DNA from 3 places in the Peribacillus sp. FW305-BF15 genome. Region 3 is predicted to be linked to each of the others. Evidence: predicted binding sites of a transcription regulator. Region 3 holds the regulator's gene; each other region holds the start of a gene.
What was found. The regulator LexA, encoded in region 3, represses DNA repair genes until DNA is damaged. The targets are predictions, from matches to a motif close to CGAACATATGTTCG.

Region 1 (6,842 bases), on a different contig from region 3:
TAATTCCTTAATTCACTTCTGTAGTGAGAAATTAAAAATAGGCAATAGTCCGTTCCGGCACCGAATAATAATACGGTCATGATTGAAATGGCCTGTGAATCGACTGTAATCCAACCATGATCTGCCATGAAGCCAAGGATCGGGCTTGTGACAATATAGGCGAAGCCTACTCCGATTAAAGGAATTATGGCTAAAAGCGGGGAGCGGTAAATGAGTAATAATACGACAAGTACAAGTATTACTGTCGCTAAAAGCAATTTGAAATCAGCACCTGAAAATAAACCCGTTGCATCGACTGATATCCCTACAGGGCCTGTCACTCGAAGGGATAATTCATCTGAATCGGTCGGGACTTTGAATGGGTCCGTTCCAATGCGCTCCGTTACTGCTTCATTAATGCTTTCAAGATTTTTTCCGAGAATTTCAGTCTCGGTCTTTTCTTTAAAGAAAAGCGGCTGCACGAAAGTCGTTCCATCTTCTGAAACCGATCCTTTAAGAGCAGGCAACGGAATTTCATGAAGCGGCGGTAAGAAAGATTGCTGTGTTAATGGATTATCTGTCAGTTCCTTGGAAAGATACTGGATTTCAGCCAAGTCGGCCTCTGTCAGTCCACCTTCGCGATGCCATGTAAGCAGGGCAGGTATTCCAGAGGAATTTGGAAACTCTTCTTTAATAAGTTCATCAGCCACGACAGAAGGCGAGTCTTCAGGCAAGTCTGAGGCATTATTTGCTGTTCGATCATTAACGGCAGGCAATGTGAAGGTTAATGCGATTGCTGCAATTATCCATGCGGCAATGACAACCCAACGACTGGTTTTTCCTGTCATCACCCTGCCAAGTCTTCCTATTATTGAATCGTCCAATGAAGGCACCCCGCTTTTTGAATTTTTTATCCTCATTTCATTATAGTGGTGTGATGTTGACTTATACAAAAATGGGTATGCTCACTCCAACTACTAAACTCTTCAAGTCGTTGATGGCATGAAAATAGGCTCATCGATATATAGGGGAAAAGTACTTATTTACCTAATTTCAATTAAATTTTGAAGATTGAAGAGTTAAATATAGGAAATGGGGGAAAGTATAGTAGTATTGTGGCCTTTATTAACAAAGGAGGGATTTTTTTGTCTGATAAATCCAAAAAAACAAATGATGAAACGAATGAAACATTAACGAACAGGCAAGGGCACCCGGTAACGAATAACCAGAGTCTAAGAACTGTAGGGAACAGAGGTCCTAGTACACTTGAGAACTATGATTTCCTGGAAAAGATCAGCCACTTCGATAGGGAGCGCATCCCTGAACGGGTTGTGCATGCCCGTGGTGCAGGTGCGCATGGTTATTTCGTTCCGACAGGTAAAGCGGGGGACGAGCCGATTTCAAAATATACGAGAGCGAAGGTTTTTCAGGAAGAAGGTAAAAAAACCCCGGTATTCGTGAGATTTTCATCTGTTATTCATGGAGGGACGTCCCCGGAAACGTTACGTGACCCAAGGGGATTTGCCGTTAAATTTTATACGGAAGATGGAAACTGGGATCTTGTAGGCAATAACCTGAAAATTTTCTTTATCCGTGATGCCATGAAATTCCCGGATTTGATTCATGCATTCAAACCGGATCCGGTCACGAATATTCAGGACGGCAGGAGGATTTTCGATTTTTGCTCGAGTTCGCCTGAAACATTCCATATGGTTACCTTTGTGTTTTCCCCTTGGGGCATCCCAGCTAACTACCGCATGATGCAAGGATCAGGGGTCAATACTTATAAATGGGTGAATGAGGAAGGGAAAGCGGTGCTCGTCAAGTATCATTGGGAACCGAAACAAGGGATCAAGAACCTGACGCAGCAAGAGGCCAATGAAATTCAAGCTACGAATTTCAATCATGCCACACAGGATCTATATGAAGCGATCGAACGCGGGGACTATCCGGAATGGGATCTCAACGTACAGATCATGAGTGATGATGATCATCCTGAATTGGATTTCGATCCGCTGGATGATACGAAAATCTGGCCGAAAGATGAGTTCCCATGGCTGCATGTCGGTACGATGGTATTGAATAAAAACCCTGAAGACTATTTCACTGAAGTCGAACAGGCTGCATTCGGTACCGGTGTCCTAGTGGATGGACTGGATTTTTCTGATGACAAGATGTTACAGGGACGTACATTCTCTTATTCCGATACACAGCGTCACCGTGTTGGCGCGAATTATTTGCAACTGCCGATCAATGCTCCAAAGAAACGAACTGCCACGAATCAGACTGGCGGACAGATGCAATATGAAGTTGGCAGAGGCAGCCAAAGCCCCCACATCAACTACGAACCATCCACTGTCGGCGGCTTGAAGGAAGCCAATCAAACGGGCAAAGAGTATACACCTATGGTGGAAGGGAAACTTGTCCGTGAGACAATCGATCGCCAAAACAATACGAAACAGGCCGGGGAAACGTACCGGGAATTCGAGGATTGGGAAAAAGACGATTTAATTTCCAATTTAGTGGCGGCATTGGCTCCTGCCGACAAGCGCATTCAGGAAAAAATGATAGCACTTGCCGAAGAGGCCGATGAAGAGTATGGCCGCAGGTTGAAAGAGGGACTGGCCGCGGCCTCAGAACATACGGAATCTTCAAAACCACTGGGTGGGACGGATAACCCTGAGGACGCCGTTAGAAAAGGACATGGAGCGGATCCATATTGATTCAACTGAAAAGAAGCAAACTTCCTTATAAAGGGGTTTGCCTCTTTTTTTTATGGGCATAATTAATGGATGTGTGGATGCTCTTCCAAGGATGCCTTTTTAAAATCAAGCAGGAAATTGATTGGCAAAAAACTTCATAATCATTTAAACTGAAACTACTCTATTTTTCTCTTATAAAGGAGATGAAAAAATGATTAAAATTCTTTCTGCCCTTTTCCTTCCTTGTCTACTTGTCATGCTATTTTCAAGAGTCACCTATAACAATGTCGTAGGCCTTGTTTTAACTGTTGCCTTGATTACAGCTTCCGCATATAAAGGTTATACGCATACAAACTTATTGATCATCGTCGATGCCTTATCCCTGACAGTGGGATTTTGGTTATCAAAAAGAATGATGAAACGTACATCCAAGAGCGCCTGACATCAAAGGTGCTTTTTTTGTACTCAAACTTGTCATTCCCCTCAACACATCATGAAGTTCATTAAAACAAGAATCGAATGGATGTTCGCTTATTGCTGGTTTGTTTTAAGGCTATTGTGGTAGAATGTGTATATATGCTTTATTAAACCGGAATAAATAGAAGGGATATAGGCATGTCCCGTTTTCATATAAAAATATTTCAATAGGAGGCCATGCTTGGTGAAAGATAAGTTTGAGTTAGTCTCAAAATACTCTCCTCAAGGAGATCAGCCGGCAGCAATTGAAATGCTGGTCGAAGGGATTAAGGAAGGCAAGGAAATGCAGACGTTATTGGGGGCAACGGGTACAGGGAAAACGTTCACCGTTTCCAATGTGATCCAAAAGATCAATAAACCGACTCTTGTCATTGCCCACAATAAAACGTTGGCAGGGCAGCTTTACAGTGAGTTCAAAGAGTTCTTCCCTAATAATGCCGTCGAATACTTCGTTAGCTATTATGATTACTACCAGCCAGAGGCTTATGTTCCATCCACGGATACATTCATCGAAAAAGATGCAAGCATCAATGATGAAATCGATAAACTGCGTCACTCGGCCACATCATCTTTGTTCGAAAGGAAAGATGTCATCATCATTGCCAGTGTTTCGTGCATATATGGACTCGGTTCTCCTGAAGAGTACCGGGAGATGGTCGTTTCCCTCCGAACTGGCATGGAAATAGACCGGAATGCCTTGCTGCACAGACTCGTGGATATTCAATATGAGAGGAATGATATTGCTTTCCAACGGGGGACCTTCCGCGTTCGCGGCGACGTCGTCGAAATTTTCCCGGCCTCCCGTGATGAACATTGTGTACGGGTCGAGTTCTTCGGGGATGAGATCGACCGTATCCGTGAAGTCGATGCCCTGACCGGTGAAATTACCGGTGAACGGGAACATATCGCCATTTTCCCGGCTTCCCACTTCGTAACCCGCGAAGAGAAAATGCGGATAGCCATTCAAAATATCGAAACGGAACTGGAAGAGAGACTGAAGGAATTAAGGGAAGATGAAAAGCTCCTTGAAGCACAGCGCTTGGAGCAGCGGACCCGCTATGATTTGGAAATGATGCGGGAAATGGGCTTTTGTTCTGGGATCGAGAACTATTCCCGTCATTTGACGCTTCGTCCCTCAGGTGCGACACCATACACTTTAATAGATTACTTTCCAGAGGATTTCCTATTGGTCGTGGATGAATCACATGTAACCCTTTCGCAAATCCGCGGAATGTTCAATGGAGATCAGGCGCGGAAGCAAGTGCTCGTCGACCATGGCTTCCGTCTGCCGTCTGCGAAAGATAACCGCCCGCTAAGATTTGAAGAATTTGAAAAAAAGGTCCATCAATCCATATTCGTTTCGGCAACTCCGGGACCATATGAACTCGAACATACACCAGAAATGGTTCAGCAAATCATCCGTCCTACCGGATTGCTGGATCCGACGGTAGAAGTGCGGCCGATTGAAGGGCAGATAGATGATCTGATCGGTGAAATACAGGAGCGCGTCAAAAAGAACGAGCGTGTGCTCATAACGACCTTGACGAAAAAGATGTCTGAAGATTTAACTGATTACTTAAAGGAAATCGGCATCAAGGTCCAATATCTTCATTCGGAAGTGAAGACCTTGGAAAGGATAGAAATCATCCGGGAACTCCGAATGGGCAAATATGATGTACTCGTTGGAATCAACCTTTTAAGGGAAGGCCTGGATATTCCGGAAGTGTCGTTAGTGACCATTTTGGATGCCGATAAGGAAGGGTTCCTTCGCTCGGAACGTTCGCTTATTCAAACGATGGGCCGTGCAGCCCGTAATGCCAACGGCCATGTCATCATGTATGCAGACCGCATCACGAATTCGATGGAAATTGCCATCAATGAAACGAGGCGGCGCCGTGAAATCCAGGAGAAGTATAATGAAGAGCATGGAATATTGCCTCAAACCATTCAAAAGGATATCCGTGACTCCATAAGGGCGACGCATGTAGCCGAAGAAGGCGAAGAGTATAAGGAAGATCTTGCACCAAGCCTTGCGAAGCTCCCTAAAAAAGAGCGTTTAAAAGTGATGGCGAGCATGGAAAAAGAAATGAAGGAAGCGGCAAAGGCACTGGACTTCGAGCGAGCTGCCGAGCTGCGTGATTTATTACTAGAGTTAAAAGCGGAAGGGTGACGAAACATGGCAATGGATAAAATTGTGATAAAAGGCGCCAGGGCCAACAATTTAAAGAATATTGATATCACGATACCGAGAGATAAACTTGTTGTGCTTACCGGATTATCCGGATCTGGAAAGTCTTCCTTGGCTTTTGATACGATTTATGCAGAAGGGCAAAGACGTTATGTGGAATCACTGTCCGCTTATGCTCGTCAATTCTTAGGCCAAGTGGATAAACCGGATGTCGATGCGATCGAAGGTTTGTCACCAGCCATTTCCATAGACCAGAAAACGACCAGTCGGAATCCTCGTTCAACTGTAGGGACTGTTACGGAGATCTATGATTATTTAAGGCTGTTATTTGCACGGGTCGGCAGGCCGACCTGTCCGATCCATAATATTGAAATAACCTCACAAACGATCGAACAAATGGTGGACCGCATTCTTGATTACCCTGAGAGAACCAAGCTTCAAGTATTGGCACCGCTCGTCTCAGGCAGAAAAGGGACACATGCGAAGGTTTTGGAGGATGTTAAGAAACAAGGTTATGTCCGCATTCGTGTGAACGGGGAAATGCATGATCTCAGTGAGGAAATCACTCTCGAAAAAAATAAGAAACATTCGATTGAAGTCATCATTGACCGGATCGTCATTAAAGAGGGGATCATGGCCAGGCTTGCAGATTCATTGGAAAGTGCTTTACAGCTTGGTGAAGGCAAAGTCATCATTGACGTAATGGGTGAGGAAGAGCTGCTTTTCAGTGAACATCATGCTTGTCCATACTGCGGATTTTCGATTGAAGAGTTAGAGCCGAGGATGTTTTCCTTCAATAGCCCGTTCGGGGCCTGTCCGGATTGTGATGGCTTGGGGGCGAGGCTTGAGGTGGACCGTGATCTCGTCGTCCCGAATAACGAATTAAGCCTCCGTCAACATGCGATTGCGCCATGGGAGCCGACGAGTTCTCAATATTATCCTCAGCTCCTTGAAGCGGTAGCCAACCATTATGGAATAGATATGGATGTGCCCGTTAAAGATTTACCGGAAGAGAAGATGGATAAGGTCTTGCTTGGTTCAGGTAAAGATAAGATATATTTCCGTTATAAAAATGATTTTGGAAGAGTGCAAGAAGGATATATTCCATTTGAAGGAGTTTTAAGAAACATCGAAAGGCGCTTCAAGGAGACGAGTTCAGACTATATTCGTGAGCAAATGCAGAAATACATGTCAGAACATCACTGTCCAACCTGTAAGGGTCACCGTTTGAAGAAAGAGAGTCTTTCCGTGCTCATTCAAGGGGTCCATATAAGTGAAACGACAGCTTTATCAGTAGAAGATGCATTAGTATTTTTCGATGAGCTTGATTTGACTGAAAAGGAAGCGGCAATTGCGAGATTGATTTTACGTGAAATTCGTGAGCGGCTCGGTTTCCTGGCTAATGTAGGTTTGGAATATTTGACGTTGAGCAGGGCAGCGGGAACATTATCCGGCGGTGAAGCGCAGCGTATAAGATTGGCGACGCAGATCGGTTC
Region 2 (6,842 bases), on a different contig from region 3:
ATCCTAATCCCACATAAATTGTACTTCCATCAGCAGTAGCATCACTTACATAAACCACTTCATTTGTAATTCCATTAACTAAATTATCTTTAACTGATACATTGATACTGTAGTATCCCATAACAAAACGAGAAGTGATATTGGAGATATTCCCTCTAATTAATACATCCTCACAGAATGATAGATACATTGTCTCTGCATTTGAAACACCTTCAAAAATGTTATCAAGGATTTGAATGTTTTTCACTCTTGCAGTTATTCCATCTTTAACCCAACCCACAATATAGATATCTCTAGTTTTAGACCTGATAAAATTATTTCCTTGGATTACAGTGTTTCTACCTGACTGTGCTTTTCCTGCATCGTATGTACCATTTCCATTAGGATTTGAATATCGTATACCGTAATCGCAATTAATAAACGTGTTATTTCTGATCAATGTATTTTCAAACTTGTATGGTCTTACACCTGCATAAGTCATACCATCGAAAATGTTGTCATAGATACGAATATTTTTCATGTATAAATCTGCAACTGCACCATGATTTCCAACACCTGCAGGATAAGCAGGATTATTTGCACTTGCTCCAAAGTAACAATCACGTACTGTAACATTCTCACAAACTTGAGCATCAAAAGAACCAAAGCTATTGAAACCTGCTTCTGTATGATTTGCAATCTGAATAGCTTCACGCATATAAGAAGCACCGTCACCATCGACTGTGTAGTTAATGTCATAACCTTTAAACTTACAACCTTCAATCAATACGTCTTTACATCCGTTAATATCCATCGCATGAGCACCACGTACATCTATTATCTCAACATCACGTATAACAATATTCTGACCACGAGCAAGCCCTATAGCATTATAATGTTTATAACGAGCTGTAAGGTTTCCGTCTAATGTTCCACCCTCAATAGTGATATTTCCGTTTCCGTCATAACCTGTAAAGCTATCGCCTGTTCTTCCATTAATAAAGAATCCAGCATTATGATCACGTAGTAGCCTTGCCCCTTTATCCATGATAATCTTTGTATTCTTAGTTAAATACAATTTATCCGTTAGTCTGTAAGTACCTTTAGGAATAATATACCGCCCCGGCTTCATCACCAGCCTCTTCCACTTCTTTTTGCCAACGTGAATACTTCTTGGATTTACCAAGGTTTATCGTTAGTAATATAGGTGAGTGAATGCTTTAGCCATTATTTCCATATTAGGCTCATTAGCATAAGTAATTTTACAAGGCGGTCTATCTTCTTTATTTGTTTTTGCACTCCATGGAATTTTTGCGTTTTTTAATTCTAAGCAACCTAATTGACGCATTTTCTTTATAATTTCTGATCTATCCTTATCAGGAAATAGAGCTTCTAATTCCTCGATTGTAGATAATATTGTTTTTTCTTCAAGTAATTTTCCTTCATCTTTGTAAAGGTGTCTATGGAAGTTAAATATTTTCAAACTTTAACGAACATAAATACTGGCTGTTGTGAGGTAAATAGAAAGTTTCCTTATTATTTAAGTGATTTTTTACAATACTCGGCAAAATATAAGTACTATTTGATTTATACAAAAAGCTCGGTTAGTCAAAAAGCCGAGCTTTTGTTACTCTATTTTTTCCATTTTTTAAAGCATTCATAATAACATTCGTAAATATTTTTCGAAGTTAACTCCTTCTACTTTAGGAATTTGCTCCAAGGAGGAATCATTGATAGCCTCTGTCAGGAATGCCACTGCGAGCTGTACGGATTTTTCTAGGTTCTCTCCACGCATCATGCTTCCCATAATCACAGATGCAAATAAATCACCAGTACCTGAATAGCTTTCACCGTTATACTGCGTCGCACTATAAAAGGTTCTACTTCCGTCCAAATACATATTTCCGATAAACTGCTTCTCTGTATCTGCTGACGGTGGATTCATTCCAGTGATGATAACCTGAGCTCCCGTTTCTTGCTGCAACATATTCCCTGCTTCTTCTATCGCTTTAATATAGTCCTCTTTGTTAGAATAGCTATCCAGCTTTTCATAAGACAATCCGGTTAATAAACAGCACTCTGTAACATTTGGTGTAATGACATCTGCACGCTTCACCAGTTCTCTCATAAGTACCAGTAATTCATCGGTAAAAAGTTTATAGACTTCTCCTATATCCCCCATTACAGGATCAACAAGTAAAATGGTTTCTTTTGTATAAAATTTATCTAAAAAATGGAAAATATTATTAATTTGCTCTTCACCAGTAACGAAGCCGGTATAGATTCCATCAAAGGTTACATTAAGCTTGCTCCATTCTTCTATGAAGTTTTTCATTTTGGATGTAAAATCTTCACAAAAAAAACTTGGATATCCGGTTTGCGCAGTCAATATGGCCGTTGGTAAAGGGCATGCCTGCACGCCCATGACCGAAAGAACCGGAATTGCAGCTGTTAATGAACATTTTCCAAAAGATGATAAATCCTGTAGTACAGCAACTTTTTTCATAATAACCTCCATATGGCCTATCCACTTTAAACTTTATTTATCTTATCATAAATCAGCTAAAAACAGTCATCTCCTCTCTCTTTTCAATATGTATAAAATCTGTATTTTTTATCAACTGACCTCATAGTTTTTTAATAAATTGACACTTTTATAGACACCAGTCTTTTGCTAAAATCATAGGAAAATTCTAGTTAGGAAGGTTTACAGATATGCAAAATACACAAAGTTATTCAAGGTCAAGTCAAAAAACTATGGATTTAATTATTACCGCAATGTTGATTGCACTTGTGTTCGTATCTACATTCTTTTTGAATATTAAACTGCCAATTGCCGCAAATGGAGGGTTAGTTCATCTAGGAACAGCTATGCTTTTTATTGCATCTATTTTATTTGGTCCTAAAAAAGCAGCTCTTGCTGGTGCGATAGGAATGGGGTTATTTGATATAGTTGGAGGGTGGGCATTGTGGGCACCTATCACCATTGTGGCGCGTGGTTTGCAAGGATATATAGTTGGTAAAATCGCTTGGTCAAAGGGTCGCAACGGTACTAGCATTGCTCTCAATGTAATAGCAACAATCGTTTCAATTCCATTTATGATAGCTGTCTATTATATTGGTGAAGGGATTCTATACGGTAATTGGATTGCACCTTTAGCTTCGATACCTGGAGATCTCGTTCAAAATATATTAGGAATTATCGTTGCCGTTCCAGTTTGTGTGGCTTTGAAAAAGGTTCCTTATTTTAAGTAAATTCGCTATAAAGGTAAACGTCAAGTAGCCCCCAAATACTACATGGATTGTATTTAGGGGCTATGTTTTGTTTGCTTCCCTTTTTATCGGTACTCTTCATGCAGAGGGTAAACTAGATGACCACGACAAGACTTTATCTATTTCTTTTTTTCATTCTTAAGTCTTTTAACGTGAGCTCTCATTTTATCTAATTCCTTTTGTTTCCCTTCTTCATCATTTGCCAATGCAGAAAATAAAGCTATCGTGCCTAATTTGTCGAATTCTGCATCTCCAGATCCACCCACCTTTAGTAAAACTAAAGTATAGTTCCGTAAACGCCTTAGCCATTAATTCGTAGTTAGGTTCATTTACAAAATAGCCATTTCCTCGAAGTTCTTTTCTTGGTTTACTCTTTTTCACATTAGAATAGTCCTTTCAATTAAACTATTTATTCTTTTCCTTATACAAAAACAGCCTACTTTCTTCTTTGGCTATACACTCGAAAAGCTTCCTTCTAAAATATTCATTAATATCGATATTATCCGCTGAAATAACTTCTACATCGGCATATCAACATCATTAAGATTAATTTTCTTTGACTTTTTACCCAATCAATATCACTCTCCTGTCCTACATAATAATCTCCAAACAAAATATCTTATATTCACATTTCACTAAATTATCTATGAAAATAGTAACGAGTAAAATTATAGAAAATAAAAAATCACCAATCGTATAGACTGGTGATTTCTATTCATTTTGTATATTTAGCTAAGATTAACTTCACTTCTTTTTTCAAGTATTCATCTACTGTAAATTCATTTAGGAATGTTTTACTCTTAATCCACAGTTTTCTTTTTGGTTTTGCTTTAGTCATTTTTTCACTCCCTTACATCTACCCCAACAATATCCTCAAACTTCACCCTAATAATATGTCCCTTCTCATTTTCCAACTCTAAATGTATCATCTTTGTCAAAGGATCTAACCTATGTATCATTCCTGTATATTCCCAATCAAATCCATCTTCCCAAACAGTAAACATTACAGGTGAAGCAAACTCCATAGCAGTGTGTATCTTGTCCTCAAACTCCTCTAACTGGTACTCATCTAATATTGGCTTTAATTGACGGTAATAATCCTTATTTACATCATTAAGTAATTTAACGTATTCGGCCATTTTAACTTTCCTCGATTTTTTATAGACATAAGAACATCTCCATTTCATTCTATAAATACATTACAGAACATTCGTTCTTAATTTAGTCAAAAAAATGAAGTGGAAATTTTCCCTTCTATATATAACGGAAATATCTTCCTGTAAAAGTCTTTTAATTAACTTCTCCATGTTTATTCTCCTTCTTCTGTTGCTATTCCAAGTCCTTCGATGTATATGAATTCTTCAGTATATCCACCAGGGATTAAGTCAGGAATTAAATCAATCGGAAGTATGAAATATCCCAATGCACCAAAAATTACTGTTTTTGCCCAAACAGGAGTGGTTGGCTTTTGAAGTGTGTAAAACAATAGTAAAGCTACATAAACCACTTTAACCCCTGCTTTTTTGCCGAATTTTTTAATCTTCTTCCAAAATGAGTCTTCAGAAAAAACATCTAAGTATTTAGTTGTATCTTATTATAATCTCTCCCTATTCATCATCAATTTTTTACCATATTAACAGGATATTACCCTAATTTTATCCAACCTTCTACAATTCATCAAATCTTTACATGATTAATACATTTATTGAACTTATCTATTTTATAATTAAATTACAATTTAATCATTCACATCATATGGAGGGTACAATTATGGAAATAAATGAAAGGCAACCATTTGAGTCTTTTTTATCTCCTCGTCAACTTACTGAGCTAAAAATCTTATCTATTAAAACAAACATAGCTTTCCATGAATTATTAGCAATGCCATCAATAGTCTCACTTCTAGAGAAACTGAACGATACTACCGAACTAAATGATGAGCTTAATAATAAAGAAATGATATTAAGAAATAAAGTTTTCATTAATAAAAATAAAGAAGTATTAAAAAAGACACAAAAAGCACTCGACCAATTAGGTTAAGTGCCTTTTCTATGTATTACATTCTAAAAAAGAATAAGTCATCACTTGGTTAAAGTGGATGTCTAGTTTTTCTTATGTTTCCATCCCTCTCATTACATAATAAAAAGCCACCCTTTTGGGACGGTTTGGATTTTGTTAATAATAAAATTTCAGACTTAATGTTTCCAAAACACTTAAAATATTTCTTGATAAGCCCACAGTTGATGGTTATTGAGTAAACGACTATTAGAAGATCACCGATAATAAAGAATAAGATGGTCGGATAATAACCCCTCCATCTCCTCCAATTGCCCCATTTAACCCTGCTAATAAAAAAAGCTCAGTAAATACAAAATGCTTTTATTCTTCAATGTTTTTTACTACAAATTATTCCGATCCTGTTAAAAAAGTATGCAAAAAAGCACTCAAGTTATGAGCGCTTCCTGTGTGGTTAATATTAATGAATATCTCTCTTCTTGAACCGTCCACCCCGTACTTCCGCAATATTTGCCATTGCTAAGAAAGATGAAGGGTCGATCTCTTCAACAATTGTAGTTAACTTGGATTCTTCAAGTCTGGTAATTACACAGAAAATAACCTTCTTGTCTTCTCCAGTAAAAGCACCCTCACCATGTAAGTATGTCACACCTCGTCCTAATCGGCTATTGATTGCATCACCCATCTCTTTTGCTTCATCGCTAATTATCCACACTGACTTTGTTTCTTCCATTCCAGTAATAACAATGTCAATGGCTTTAGCAGCAATTACATAAGCTAAGATTGAATACATAGCTCTATCCCATGTGTAAACGAATCCGGCAGAACCAAGTATAAATAGATTGATGAACATAACAATTTCGCCAACAGAAAAAGGCACTTTTTTACTTATTACAATCGAAAGTATTTCTGTACCATCAAGAGCACCACCGTTACGAATTACTATTCCCACACCTATACCTAAAAAAATACCGCCAAAAATTGTAGCAAGAAGGATATCTTCTGTGAAGGGCGGGATAGGATGAAAATATGTCGCAAAAATGGAAAGCATTATAATCCCATATACAGTAGATATAGCAAAAGTTTTTCCGAACTGTTTATATCCCAGATATACAAATGGTAGGTTCAAAAGGAATAGAAAGATTCCCAGTTTTATACCGGTAACGTGAGAAAGCATAATAGAAATACCTGTAATGCCTCCATCAATTACATGATTGGGAATTAAAAAGATTTCCAATCCAGTGGCCATTAGCAAAGCACCAATTGTAATAAGAATGATCCGTTGGATAATTATCAAACGAGGTAACTTTCTATGCTGTTTTTTTAGTGCTTCCGTCAGAAAAATCACACCTTTTATTATTTATTTATTACTATTATACTCTAATATTAAATCAGGAAAAATAACTTTGAATATAGAAGTTCCAACTTTGTTACATCTTCCTAATTTAGCCAAAATAAGACCGCTATTCTTGTTAGCGTTTGATTGTTGTTATTGGTTTTCACATCGTTACACAAGCACCAGTTCTTCTAATTCTGAGAATTCCATTCCCTCTAAAAGTAGAGCCATTTGCACA
Region 3 (6,842 bases):
ACCTTTAATTGCAAGCTCTAATTGCTGTGCTAACTCAGGATGTGCTTCTTTGTAATTTTTAAATAATTCATTCCAAGCTTCTTCTTTTTGAGCTCCTGCATCAACAACAGCTTCATTGAAGTGTGAATACACTTCTTCAGGTACATGGAAGTCCTTTTCGAATGTCCATTTGTATGCTTCTTTTGTCAATTTAAGCTCATCTGCACCAAGCGGAGCGCCGTGAACGGCAGATTTACCTGAACGATTTGGTGAACCGTAACCGATAACCGTTTTCACTTCGATTAATGTTGGGCGTGCTTCGTCGGTTTTCGCTTCTTCAATCGCTTTAGCAATTTCCTGAAGATCATTGCCATCCTCAACGCGGATATATTGCCATCCATAAGATTTGAACCGGTCTGCTACGCTTTCACTAAATGATTGACTTAAGTCGCCGTCAAGGGAAATATCATTAGAATCATATAAAACAACAAGTCTTCCCAGTTGTAGATGTCCAGCTAATGAAGCGGCTTCTGCAGAAACACCTTCCATTAAATCTCCATCCCCACAAATGCTATATGTATAATGATCGACCACATTATAAGAATCGCGGTTATAGCTTTCTGCCAAGTGACGTTCTGCCATTGCCATTCCGACTGCCATTGCGATACCTTGTCCAAGCGGCCCGGTAGTTGCATCCACACCAGCCGTATGTCCGAATTCAGGATGTCCTGGAGTTTTACTGCCCCATTGACGGAAGCTTTTCAAATCATCGATAGATAAGCCATAGCCTGATAAATGAAGAAGGCTGTATAACAGCATAGAACCATGTCCAGCTGAAAGAACAAAGCGATCTCTATTAAACCAATCTGGATTTTTCGGGTTATGGTTCATATATTCGGTCCATAGTTTATACGCCATTGGCGCAGCCCCCATTGGCATACCTGGATGGCCGGAATTAGCCTTTTCAATTGCATCAATTGATAATGTACGAATCGTATTGATAGAAAGTGCATCTAATTTATCTAACATATTGTAAAAACATCCCTTCCTGTAATGTACCTCTTTATATTATAGTGACAAGCATAATATCACAACTAAAATCACTATTTAATGCCCCAATATTACAATTTTCTAGGAATAAGAAGTCACCTATTTAGATTAAACTAAATAGGAGAATACATACATGAATGCACTCTCTTTTTACTCCAAAATGCCAAAGAATCCTCAAATGGAATATTCCATCAGAAGAATCCAAGCATTAATGTAAATTTCGTTTTTCTTTTATATTTTTTATCTTTTGAGGAGTGACGTCATTACCCTCTGGATCCACGACTTTCACATGCTCCAACGTGTCGGACATGGATTTTCTGAATGTTTCCAAATACTCACTTCTCAATTGGGTTTGCTCTTTCGCTTCAACTTCCGTCAAGCCTTCACCCTTTGCCTTTTTAGAAAGTTCATTTATACGGGCTATTTTTTCTTTTGATAACATAATTTCGCTCCTTCATAATCTGCGGATATTGTCATGGTATTAAAAAAAAAGCGAAATTACAAGTTCTATGATTTACTTTCCTTTGTATTCATTTGATGTTCGAGAAAACGCCTGTTCACAGTAGCCTTAGATACATTGTATCCAAAGCCCCTTAATGTGGCTGCGATTTCCGAGAATGTTAACCCATTGGCACGCAGTTTAATAATTTCTTCAATAGGAATCTCCATACGATCCCTTCCAGTGGAATTCCTTTGATTCTGAAGATTTTTTTGAGGACGGTACCCTTTTTCAACGGCTCTCATCATTCCGCGCTTTATTTTAAGATTATGTAGTTTCCTTTGATATTCTTCTACAATGCCCACTATCTGAATGACCATGGCATCCGAATCCGATAACTCCAGCTCTCCATCGTGTGAGAGAGTATAAATTTTCACATCTTCTTTAAGGATGACATGGAAAAGGGCTATTTTGGCATTCCCTCTTCCCAGTCTTGTTTCATCCTGGATTAAAAGCACTTCAGCTTCTTTGGTTTTAAATAGTTCGAGCATGTCAAAAATGCCATCCCGATTCAACTCATAACCACTTGCCTGTTCTTTTATAATGGAGACAACTTCCACATCCATCTTTTCAGCCAATTTGACTAATTCATCTTCCTGCCTTGCCAATGATGTTTCCTGTGACTCTTTTTCGGTGCTGACCCTACAATAGATTACCGCCTTCATAATACCCTACCTTTACTACTTACTGCTCACTGGCCAAATTCTGGACAAGTTCTTCCCCTTTAACCGGTATGACAATGACTTGTCCAGGCTTTATCGAATCCGCACTGACTCCATTATTCTCTTCTATCCAACCAATGAATTCTTTTTTTGTCAAATTTGATTCTTCATATTCTTCGGCAATTCCCCATAGGGTGTCACCCTCGCCTACTTCTATAGAAAGGAAATCCTTTTTTTGATCATTGTTCAATGTACAAGAGAATAAAATTGAAAAGATGAATACTGATCCCGCTAATAGAATCGTATAAATATAATTTTTGTATAATTTTTTCATAATAATCCCTCCAAAGCGAATGTTCGTTCGTATGTTATGATCAAATTATAATACGAACGTTTGTTTCAGTCAACAACAAATTCGAACTTATGTTTGTATAGAGATGGGGGCCATGCTATAATGTAGCAAAGAACATTGGGGAAGAGGTGCACAAATGACAAAACTATCAAAAAGGCAGCAAGATATTCTTGATTTCATTAAAGAAGAGGTCCGCCAAAAAGGGTATCCGCCTTCCGTACGGGAGATTGGCGAAGCAGTGGGACTTGCATCAAGTTCAACAGTACACGGACATTTATCCCGCCTGGAAAGTAAAGGCCTTATTAGACGTGACCCAACCAAGCCAAGGGCCATTGAAATAATGAATTTGGAGGAAGCGAACAATATTCCCAAAGTCAATGTCGTGAACGTGCCGTTACTTGGAAAAGTAACAGCGGGCATGCCGATAACGGCCATTGAGAACATTGAAGAATACTTTCCGCTTCCCGAAAGCATGGTTCCACATGATGACCATGTATTCATGCTGGAAATCATGGGTGAAAGTATGATAGAAGCAGGAATTCATGATGGAGATTATGTCATCGTGAAACAACAAAGCAGTGCCAATAATGGAGATATCGTCGTGGCGATGACGGAAGATGATGAAGCCACTGTAAAACGATTCTTTAAGGAACCGGATTACATAAGGCTTCAGCCTGAGAACTCAAATATGGAACCAATTATTTTACGAGATGTTTCGATACTTGGAAAAGTAATAGGCTTATATAGGCAAATACACTAAAAGCGCTTCCCGCGCTTTTTTTGATTGTTTAATTTATGTCCAGAATTCTCTCAATATGCATATAGAAGAGTAGATATTGAAATATTTTTTAATAGAATCTAGTTTCATGCGAATTTAAACATCCTTTATAAGGGATGAAAGTTACTATCGCCTTTCTCGTAATATTATACTTTGGAAAAAGCTCATTGAAATAAAAAAGAGAGGATTTAAAATCCCCACTTTAATAAGGTTTAGATCGACCAAGTCATTCCACTGTTGAATATGCACTTGTTGACAACCATTTGCAGGTGCAGGGAAAAAAATACATATATTTATTTTGCCCCGATAACAAACTTCCAACCATATCCATCAGAGACCCGTTGAATTAATACTTCAATAAGTAATTACGACCTGGCTGTTTCCATTGGCTGAATTACCATCTCCCTATTTACCCGTACCATCAAAATAATGCCTCCTCAACTAAGAGAAGGCATTTCGTTATTTCTCAATATAGACCGAACGAATCAGCGTCCGGGTTCTTTCAGTACCATCCCCATTTTTTTCCTTAACATCTATTGTTACATTATAAACACCTGACTTAGGTACTTCTGGAAGGGTGCCAGTAAAATTTTCAGTATCCATTGCCTTAATTGAGTTTTTTTCACTAATTTCATTACCGGTTTCATCTATCAGATGAACCAAAAATGTTGTACTGATTGGTCTTTTTTTATCATTCATTGGATTCTTTATTAAAAATTTTGCATCTTTTTGCTTAACTTTACCGGCCATACTTAATGTAATGGGATTCTTTTCGTTAAATTGTGCTGTGAACAGGAAGGCGTCTTTTGGCGATTTAGTCTTCATTCGTACTTTCCAGTCACCAATTTCAAGGTTATTTCTGTAGAATGATTGGATGGTTGCACCATTAAAAAAGGAAGTTTCATTTTTGGCTGAATGAACCTTTAAGGAAGGTGAATACTTTTTATTGGATGGAGAAATCAATTCAACCTCGACATCATTTGAGGCTGTATATATGCTTATATTACCTGGGGCAGCTTCATTTACATGGAAGCTTTGTTCGACCCAGGCATTTTGTTTCAGGACATCACCCAGAACGGTTTGAGCGAGTGCTGTTGTAATGACATCATCTTCAACTCGTTCTTTATAATTGACATGATATGCAGGAATCCCAGCGGTGGATGTGCTTTTTAAATAGGGTTCAATTCTTGAAAATACAGCTGAGCCAACTCGAATATTGTCGTGATCAAAGTTGGGATCCGTAAATAAATGTGTTGCATAGGGTATTTTTGTACTCCATACATTCACTAGTCCATCATTTTCCCCATATGATGATAAATATTGTCCCCCCATTGATAAGGCTGATAGTACCGGGCCTCTGTTCATACCTGCCACAGTGAAATACAAGTTTTTACGAGAGTTGATATGGTTATCCGTGACAGAACGAAATTCAGCCATTTTACCAACTTGTAAAGAATAAGTTCCCTCATCTTTTTGACCTAATAAGGAACCAAGCCAGCCCGCATACCAGCTATAAGCCAAATCAGCTAAGTGAGAACCATGATGTGGGGAGGCTAAAGTGATCACCCTTCCAACATATTGATGTGCTCCATAGTGGACTAGAGCCGCTTGGGTGTCTGGGCCCCCTTTGCTGTGCGCTATAATATTTACTTTTTTGCCCCCGAAATGGTTACTGATTTCTGAAAGCATTTGAGCTAAAAGCCTTCCATTGGCATATTGGCTCACTGACCCATTTCCAGCTGAATCATGAAGCTGAACAAAAACCGTTTGGTAGCCAGCTTCATACGCTTTGGTATACATATCATTGACACCATGATAATCCGTTTCGCCATACCAGCTGGTTGAACTGCCGTTTTTCCCTTGAACAAACACGATCGGTGGTTTGTTTGTATCAAGATTGGGAGGAATACTTCCAAGAAACCAATCCCCTGGACTGAAAGTTTCGGAGGGCGGTTTCAATTTTCCTGCTGAGGAAATGTCTGGCTTTGCCATAAATAATATGGTTAGAATGAGCACAAGAAAAACGACATAATTGATTACATTCCTTTTCAAGGGTTATCTCCTCCAATATCATCTGGAATTTTTTTGAACTCATCCAATTACAAATGCCCAGCTTCCATAGCCTTCATTAGTATATAATTGTACTTTTGCATACCATTACCTGCTATCTTCATAAAGATGGGAGAAAAAAACTAGAAGAAGTTTCATTTATAATAGAGAAAAAGTATGAAGATTTGACTTCCATTCATTTATGTATGTGTCTTTTTCATTTTATGAAGACGTGCTTTGGAGAAAACGGAATGCTGCCAATTCACGAAAATAGAGAACAAGCCCTTATCCTGCATAGGATAAGGGCTTGTTCATCCAGATTAACTTTTCCTTCGAATTTGCCATTGTCCATTTGCTCCTATTCATGGTGTTCAGAAGTCCGCCCTAAACATTAAGTAAATAATTTTCTTTAACGGCAATTGGCTGTCATTATTGGAATCTCAGTAACAATCGTATATTTGCACAAGAAGATTGGATTTGTACACCTTTAACTCCATACACGTATTTTACAAATGTTCTAATGTCAGCAGCTCCTATGCAACTTCAAAAGAATTATTTTCCCTTTCCTCTTTGTTCCCCCTTTCCATCGTTACTTGAATCTTGTCCTATGGAAGTCAGGATTGTATGGATTCAAATGGCCACTCTGTTGAGGAAATGCTGGTTCAATTGAAGTTTTAACTACATTTAAAGTGTAGGTCAGGGTCAAAAAAAATGATATCGTCAATCGAGAATCCTACACATTCAGCAAATAAATAAGCCTTATCGATTCGCAAAGGAATCTTATATTGCTCATAGTCAATGTAAGTCCTCTTGGCCATCTTCAGCACTTTAGCCATTTCATCTTGAGTTAATCCTTTATACTTCCTGGCTTGTTTAAGTGTGAACTTAACGCTTGTCATATCTTGTCACCCCCTATCTAAAAAAATAATATCACACTTGAAGTATAGTTACCAACATTTTTTCGCAAAATTCACGCACTTTTCGTTTACTCACTTTCACTCATAGTGTATATTCAAGTAAGAGGTGAAGAAATATGCACATTGGTGAACGGATTAAAATGTTAAGAAAAGAAAGAAAAATGACACAAGAAGATTTGGCAAAAGTATTAAAAGTAGCTCCTACGGCAGTATCAGCTTGGGAATCCGGACGGAATAAACCTTTAATGGATAAATTGAGCATGATGTCCACTTGTTTTGAAATACCGCTATCCCACCTCATTGAAGGAGCGCCTATCGTTAGAAATAATCCTGGAATGGAATTCCTAAATGAAAAAAATGTAAGATTAATTGGTGTCTACGGAAATATCCCCGCTGGAGAGCCTAATTTCACCAACGAATATATAGAAGCGTATATGCCGGCATTAAATTCGATGCTTAAATCGGATAAAGAATATTTTTTCCTTAGAGTGAATGGCAATAGCATGAATAAAGAATTCAGAGACGGATCATTGATTCTCGTTGAAAAAACAACCTA

Region 1: a site for LexA is predicted at 3,198-3,211, ahead of uvrB (excinuclease ABC subunit UvrB). Genes of this name have one in related genera too.
Region 2: a site for LexA is predicted at 4,456-4,469, ahead of AC3WLU_RS01055 (YolD-like family protein). Genes of this name have one in related genera too.

The regions. Positions count from the first base shown of each region.
Region 1 covers NZ_JBYSYV010000003.1:1,888-8,729, reverse strand. Annotated here, with positions in the region: gene AC3WLU_RS03395 (MMPL family transporter) at 1-827, opposite strand, end outside; gene AC3WLU_RS03390 (catalase) at 1,119-2,702, shown strand; gene AC3WLU_RS03385 (CsbA family protein) at 2,893-3,123, shown strand; gene uvrB (excinuclease ABC subunit UvrB) at 3,343-5,328, shown strand; gene uvrA (excinuclease ABC subunit UvrA) at 5,335-6,842, shown strand, end outside.
Region 2 covers NZ_JBYSYV010000001.1:228,179-235,020, forward strand. Annotated here, with positions in the region: gene AC3WLU_RS01030 (glycoside hydrolase family protein) at 1-1,111, opposite strand, end outside; gene AC3WLU_RS01035 (hypothetical protein) at 1,175-1,462, opposite strand; gene AC3WLU_RS01040 (pyridoxamine kinase) at 1,637-2,485, opposite strand; gene AC3WLU_RS01045 (ECF transporter S component) at 2,695-3,234, shown strand; gene AC3WLU_RS01050 (hypothetical protein) at 3,968-4,090, opposite strand; gene AC3WLU_RS01055 (YolD-like family protein) at 4,095-4,391, opposite strand; partial or broken gene AC3WLU_RS01060 (YkvA family protein) at 4,610-4,792, opposite strand; gene AC3WLU_RS01065 (hypothetical protein) at 5,023-5,292, shown strand; gene AC3WLU_RS01070 (YitT family protein) at 5,729-6,607, opposite strand; gene AC3WLU_RS01075 (hypothetical protein) at 6,768-6,842, opposite strand, start outside.
Region 3 covers NZ_JBYSYV010000016.1:92,888-99,729, reverse strand. Annotated here, with positions in the region: gene tkt (transketolase) at 1-1,008, opposite strand, end outside; gene AC3WLU_RS17700 (DUF896 domain-containing protein) at 1,238-1,471, opposite strand; gene AC3WLU_RS17695 (YneB family resolvase-like protein) at 1,537-2,193, opposite strand; gene yneA (cell division suppressor protein YneA) at 2,213-2,524, opposite strand; gene lexA (transcriptional repressor LexA) at 2,679-3,302, shown strand; gene AC3WLU_RS17680 (esterase/lipase family protein) at 3,780-5,312, opposite strand; gene AC3WLU_RS17675 (helix-turn-helix transcriptional regulator) at 6,044-6,268, opposite strand; gene AC3WLU_RS17670 (LexA family protein) at 6,403-6,842, shown strand, end outside.